Longimicrobium terrae: one gene and its partner. The main gene of each other region encodes a partner of the protein of the gene in region 2 in a complex. Links are inferred from orthologs where the notes say so. Each region holds a gene or a part of one and is shown on either strand. Other genes may lie near its edges.

The links. Proteins that work in one complex are often made in the same cells at the same time.
Region 1: the proteins of carA (region 2) and carB are in contact, whole or in part, in a solved structure (PDB 1KEE), measured with the Escherichia coli proteins. The link is inferred for Longimicrobium terrae from one-to-one orthologs.

What each region holds. Positions count from the first base shown.
Region 1 is NZ_JACHIA010000025.1:40,474-44,310, reverse strand. Bases 1-3,769 are described here. They hold carB (carbamoyl-phosphate synthase large subunit), read right to left. Parts: upstream 3,441-3,769; coding sequence 201-3,440; downstream 1-200. Other genes in these bases: HNQ61_RS29930 (DUF2752 domain-containing protein), read left to right, coding at 3,684-3,769. Outside these bases: more of HNQ61_RS29930, read left to right, coding at 3,770-3,837. UniProt on the Escherichia coli protein: Large subunit of the glutamine-dependent carbamoyl phosphate synthetase (CPSase).
Region 2 is NZ_JACHIA010000024.1:87,788-90,655, reverse strand. The notes cover bases 69-2,868. They hold carA (glutamine-hydrolyzing carbamoyl-phosphate synthase small subunit), read right to left. Parts: upstream 2,121-2,868; coding sequence 1,017-2,120; downstream 69-1,016. Other genes in these bases: HNQ61_RS24935 (RNase H family protein), read left to right, coding at 2,364-2,868; HNQ61_RS24945 (HU family DNA-binding protein), read right to left, coding at 450-746; HNQ61_RS24950 (hypothetical protein), read right to left, coding at 145-336. UniProt on the Escherichia coli protein: Small subunit of the glutamine-dependent carbamoyl phosphate synthetase (CPSase).

The sequences.
Region 1 (3,837 bases), on a different replicon or contig from region 2:
CGGAGAGGACCCGGGCTGACCAGAGCAGCCGTACGGGCATTCCGCTCGCGCAGCCGGCGGTGCGCGCGTGCGATCGGGCGCACGATCAGAGAAAAGAAACGGCGGGCCCGCATCACACGATGCGGGCCCGCCGTCGATTCAGAACCCGACACCAAGGTGTCAGGGCTGCGCGTCCGGCGAGGTGTCGGACAGGTGCGGCTTCATGCGCCGAAGCCGGCCGTCCCCGCGCCGGTGCGCTCCTGAATGCTGCGCACCTCGCGCGTGCGGCTGCGCAGCGCGCTGATGGCGTCCGTGGCAGCCGCCGCGGCCGACATGGTGGTGATGTACGGCACGCCGTACTGAATGGCTGCGCGGCGCGTGGCGTAGTCGTCGTACTGGCTCTGCTTGCCCAGCGGCGTGTTCACCAGCAGCGCCACCTCGCCCGAAATGATCTGGTCCACCATGTTGGGCCGCCCCTCGTTCACCTTGAACACCACCTCACACGGCACGCCGCGGGCGCGCAGGTAGCGCGCGGTGCCGCTGGTGGCCTGAATGCGGAAGCCCATGTCGTGAAAGCGCCGGGCGATGGGCGTAACCGTCTGCTTGTCGTGCTCGTTCACGGTCAGAATCACCGTGCCCGTGCTGGGCAGGTTGGTGCCCGCGCTGATCTGCGCCTTGGCGAACGCCATCCCGAAGCTGTCGTCAAAGCCCATGGCCTCGCCCGTGGACTTCATCTCCGGCCCCAGCAGCGGATCGACCTCGGGCAGCTTGTTGAACGGGAAGACGGATTCCTTTACCGCCACCCCGTTGACCGGGATGTAGTCCGGCAGCCCGAAGTCCGCCAGCTTCTCTCCCCCCATCAGCCGCGCGGCGATCTTGGCGATGGCCACGCCGGTCGCCTTGCTCACGAACGGCACCGTGCGCGAGGCGCGCGGGTTGACCTCGATCACGTACACCTCGCCCCCGAACACGGCGTACTGCACGTTGATCAGGCCGATGACGCCCAGTTCCAGCGCAAAGCGGCGGGTGTGCTCGCGCATCGCCTCAACCGCCTCGTCCGACAGCAGGTACGGCGGCAGCACGCACGCCGAGTCGCCGGAGTGGATGCCGGCTTCTTCGATGTGCTGCATCACGCCCGCGATCACGACCGTCTCGCCGTCGCACAGCGCGTCCACGTCCGCCTCGAACGCGTCTTCCAGGAAGCGGTCGATGAGCACGGGGCGCTCGTGGCTGACGCTCACCGCTGTCTGGAAGTATTCCTTGAGCCCGGCGTCGTCGTACACGATCATCATCCCCCGCCCGCCCAGCACGTAGCTGGGGCGCACGAGAACGGGGTAGCCGACGCGCGACGCGATCTCCGTCGCCTGCTCCAGGCTGGTGGCGAGGCCGTTGGGCGGCTGGCGGACGTCCAGCGCGCGCGCCAGCTCCTCGAAGCGCTCGCGGTCTTCGGCGCGGTCGATCGCCTCCACGGACGTGCCGAGGATCTTGACGCCCAGCTTCTGCAGCGGCTCCGCCAGCTTCAGCGGCGTCTGCCCGCCCAGCTGCACGATGACGCCTTCCGGCTTTTCCAGCCGGACGATCTCGATCACGTCTTCCAGCGTCAGCGGTTCGAAGTACAGCTTGTCGCTGATGTCGAAGTCCGTGGAGTTCGTCTCGGGATTGCTGTTGACCATGATGGTTTCCCACCCGGCCTCGCGCAGCGCCAGCGCGGCTTGCACGCAGCAGTAGTCGAACTCCACGCCCTGGCCGATGCGGTTGGGCCCGCTGCCAAGGATCACGACCTTCTTGCGGTCGGACGGCTCGGACTCGTTCTCGTCGGCGTAGGTGCTGTAGAGATACGGAGTTTCCGCCGGAAACTCGCCGGCGCAGGTGTCCACGCGGTTGTAGACGGGATGGATGCCCATCTCCCACCGGCGCTCGCGGACGGCGTCTTCCGGTTCGCTCCGCAGACGGGCGAGTTGCACGTCGCTGAAGCCGAAGCGCTTCATCCGGCGCATCTCATCCGCGTCGACGGAATCCAGCGCGGCGTACTCGCGCTCCGCATCCACCAGCTGGGCCAGCTGCGCCACGAACCACGGATCAAACGCGGTCAGCTGCGCCACTTCCTCCTGCGGCATGCCGGCCAGGAGCGCGCGCTTGACGTGAAAGACGCGCTCCGGCGTGGGGCGGCGCAGGGCGCGGCGCAGCGTTTCCACCGATTCGTCGTCGAGACGGTCGTCCTTGAGCGAGCCGACTTCCCACCCGCTGCGGCCGATCTCCAGCGCGCGGATCGCCTTCTGCCACGCCTGCTTGAACGTCCGGCCGATGGCCATCGACTCGCCGACCGCCTTCATCTGCACGCCCAGCGTGCTGTCCGCGGCGGGAAACTTTTCGAAGGCGAAGCGCGGAAACTTGACGACCACGTAGTCCAGCACCGGCTCGAACGACGCGGGCGTGGTGCGGGTGATGGCGTTCGGCAGTTCATCCAGCGTGTATCCGACGGCCAGCTTGGCGCCGATGCGGGCGATGGGATACCCCGTCGCCTTTGACGCCAGCGCCGAGGAGCGCGACACGCGCGGGTTCATCTCCACGATCAGCATTTCGCCGTTCGCGGGGTTGAGCGCGAACTGCACGTTGCACCCGCCCGCCTCCACGCCGATTTCGCGGATGATGGCGATGGCCGCGTCGCGCATCTTCTGATATTCCACGTCCGACAGCGTCTGCGCCGGCGCCACCGTCACCGAGTCGCCGGTGTGCACGCCCATCGCGTCGACGTTCTCGATGGAGCAGATGATGACGACGTTGTCCGCGCCGTCGCGCACGACCTCGAGTTCGTACTCCTTCCAGCCGATGACGCTGCGGTCGATCAGAACCTCGTGCACGGGGCTGAGATCGAGGCCGCGGCGGATCATCTCCTCGAACTCCGCGCGGTTGTAGGCGATGCCGCCGCCGGTGCCGCCCAGCGTAAAGCTCGGGCGGATGATGGCGGGGTAGCCGGTGTCCTCCACGATGCGCAGCGCCTCGTCGAACGACCGCGCAAACCCGCCGTGCGGCAGCTTGAGGCCGATGCGGTCCATGGCCTTGGCGAACTCGCTGCGGTCCTCGGCCATGCGGATGCTCTTGGCCTTGGCGCCGATCAGCTCCACGCCGTGGCGGGCCAGGACCCCGCTGTCGTGCAGTTCCAGGGCGACGTTGAGCGCGGTCTGGCCGCCCATCGTGGGAAGGATGGCGTCGGGCTTTTCCTTTTCGATGACCCGCTCCACCCACTCGGGGGTGATGGGCTCGATGTAGGTGGCGTCGGCCAGGTCCGGGTCCGTCATGATCGTGGCCGGATTGCTGTTGACCAGGATGACGCGGTACCCCTCTTCCTTGAGGGCGCGGACGGCCTGCGTGCCCGAATAGTCGAATTCGGCCGCCTGGCCGATGACGATGGGCCCGGAGCCCAGGATCAGGATGCTCTGCAGGTCGGTGCGCTTGGGCATCTATCGCTACAGTGGGGCGTGGTCGCTGTGCGAGCGCCGGCCGGTTCCGGTGAGGAACGGGCCGGCGCGCGGGTGCCGAACAAGCTGTCGGTCGGGGCGGGAATATAGGGAGAGGATGCGGGCCGGGAAAGGACGTCGGGCGTGAAAAGCGACGCGCCTGTCCTACAAAAGAAATGAGGCCGCAAGACACGGTTCTCCTCTGCGCTTACGCGCCCCCGTCTCCGAGCAGAGAAGGATTCCGTCATGACCAGCACAACGGGAGAAAGAGGGCTCAACCGAGGTCCGGGGCAGGCGCAGCTGCCGCGCGGGTCAGGAGTTCGCACCGGCTTGCGGCGTGGGGCGTGTCACACGACGGAGTGCCCGGCCGCCCGAGCACCTCCGAGACATCTGGATGCGC
Region 2 (2,868 bases):
TCAGAACACGCCAGCGGCGGCCCGCGCAGTTTCTGAGCAATGACGCGGAGAAGCTGGGCCGCGAGCGGAGTCCAACTAGACGGGGAGCACGAACACCGCCGTGGCGAACGCCGCGGCGGTGATGGGTCCAACCGTCGAAGGCGGTCAGCGTTCGCGGTCGCCGCGGCCGCGGAACAGCAGAGGCTCCGGCGCGGGCGTGCGCGCCCCCGCTTCCACGGGCTCCTGATAGCCCATGCGGACGTCGTAGGCCGCCTCGTACGGGCCCAGCCGCCTGCGCGGCACAGGCGCGCCGCGGTCACGGCCGTGAGAGGCGTCCGGCTCCTGAAGGTACGGCATGGCTGCGGCTTCGCGGAGGTTTCCGAGCGGGAGGGAACGGAGGCGTGAGAAGCAAAAAAAGCGCCCGCCCCCGGAACAGGGGGCGGGCGCCGGTCACATCCCGGAAAGCGCGCTCACACCTCGAGCGGACGCTCTTCAACAATCGCGCGGAGTTCCTTGGACGGCTTGAACACCGGCACGGCGCGCGGCGGAACTTCTACCGGATCGCCAGTGCGCGGGTTGCGCGCCAGACGGCTCTTGCGCTCGCGGACCTTGAAGGTGCCGAAGCCCCGGATTTCAATGTTCTGGTGCTCCGCCATCGCATTCTTGATGGAGTCCAGGAACGCGTCCACCACCACCGCGCAGTCACGCTTGGTGACGCCGGGGCCGATGGTGTCCGCGACCCGCTGGACAAGATCCGCCTTGGTCATTTGTAAAGCTCCTCCTGGGTTTTGCCGGGATGTGCGCGAGGGTGTGCGAGCCCGCCGTAGGGCGCGGCCGAGGGTCCGGTTACGCCGGAACGGAAACAGGGCCAGTGAACGGGACGGCGTATAATGCCGCTCCGGAGTGGCCGTATGGGTCCGGTCTGGAGTGGGGTCTGCGGCGGCGGCTGCTACGGGGGGAGCGCGGGCGAAGTGGCCTAAGGATCTGGTGCAAGGTCACTTATACGGTCGGAACATTAATCCGCCCCGCGTGCGCCGTCAAGCGTCTACACTCATTTCGGCGGCGCGGCGCGTCATCTCATCCACAAACCGGTCAAAGAGATAGACGGAATCGTGGGGTCCGGGGGCGGCTTCGGGATGGTACTGCACCGAAAAAACCGGCCGTTCCCGGTGCTCCAGCCCCTCCACCGTGCCGTCGTTCAGGTTCAGGTGGGTGACGCGCAGCCCCGGCGCGCCCGGAATGCCGGACTCGTCACCGCGCACCGCAAACCCGTGGTTCTGCGCCGTAATTTCCACCGCGCCGTCGCTGATGCGCCGCACGGGATGGTTGCCGCCGCGGTGGCCGTACTTGAGCTTGTACGTTTCCGCGCCGAACGCCCGGGCGATCAGCTGGTGCCCCAGGCAGATGCCGAACACCGGCGTCGCCTCGTCCGAAAGGGCGCGGATGGCGTCCAGCGCATGCCCCACCGCCTCGGGGTCGCCCGGCCCGTTGCTCACGAACAGACCGTCCGCCCCGGCCGCCACGATCTCTTCCGTGGGCGTGGCGGCGGGCAGCACGGTAACCTCGCAGCCGCGCTGGGCCAGCAGCTTGAGCGAGTGCGACTTGACGCCGAAGTCGTACGCCAGCACGCGGTAGCGCGTTTCGCCCACGGCGGGAATCACGTACCGCGACTCGGTCGACACGCCGTCCGCCAGGTTCAGCCCCGCCATGTCGGGCTGCCCCATGATCCTGCCGAGCAGTTCGTCGGGCAGGATGGAGGCGGGGGCGATGGCGCCGCGCATGGCCCCGCGCGAGCGGATGTGGCGGGTGAGCGCCCGCGTGTCGACGCCGGTGATGGCCACCACGCCGTGGCGGGTCAGGTACTCATCCAGCGACTCGGCCGCGCGCCAGTTGCTGTGCATGGGCGGCGCCTCGTGAAACACGAATGCCGCTACCTGCGGCTTGGCGCTCTCCTCGTCCTCGGCGTTCACGCCGTAATTGCCGATGAGCGGATAGGTCATCGTGACGATCTGCCCGCTGTACGAGGGATCCGTAAGGACCTCCTGGTACCCGGTCATGGACGTGTTGAAGACCACTTCACCGAACGCGTCCCCGCGGGCGCCATAGGCCTCGCCACGAAACACGCGCCCGTCCTCCAGCATCAGCACTACGGATTCAGCCACTGACGATCTCCGGCAACCAAGGGGCAAGTCGATGCCACACCGGCAGATGCGGCGGCGGGAATCTACGCTCCCGCGGCCCGCTGTCAAGCAGGAACATGCAACGGCGCGGCGGGGGCGTTCGGCGGCGTGTGCGGAGGCCCGCCCGGCGCGGAGGGGTTTGGCGCGGGAACGCGGGGACGGTACATTCCCGCCGTTCCAATCCAAGCCTTCAGGAGATGTGCAGTGCCAGAGCAGCCGCCGCTCGTGTTCGTGTACGCCGATGAATCGTGTCTGGGCAACCAGTACAAGGACCGCGCGCGCCCCGGCGGCGCCGCGGGACTGATGGAGTACTGGCATCCGGAGAAGGGATGGGTTCGGCGCGACTTCTACCTCGCCGAGCCAGACACCACCAACAACCGCATGGCCATCCGCAGCGCCACCGTGCCGCTTCAGTCGCTGAAGCAGGCGTCGCGCGTGGTGTTCACCTCCGACAGCCGCTATCTGGTGGACGGCATGACGAGCTGGGTGCACGGATGGGCCGCGCGTGGCTGGGTGCGCAAGGGCGGCGAGATCGAGAACCTGGAGCTGTGGAAGGCGCTCATGCCGGTGGCCGCCCGGCACGAGGTGCAGTGGCGCTGGGTGAAGGGGCACAACGGACACGCGCAGAACGAGTACGCCAACTTTCTGGCCACCCGCTCGGCCGCCAAGCAGATGGACAGCGGCGGCCTGGTGGAGTCCGGCTTCGACG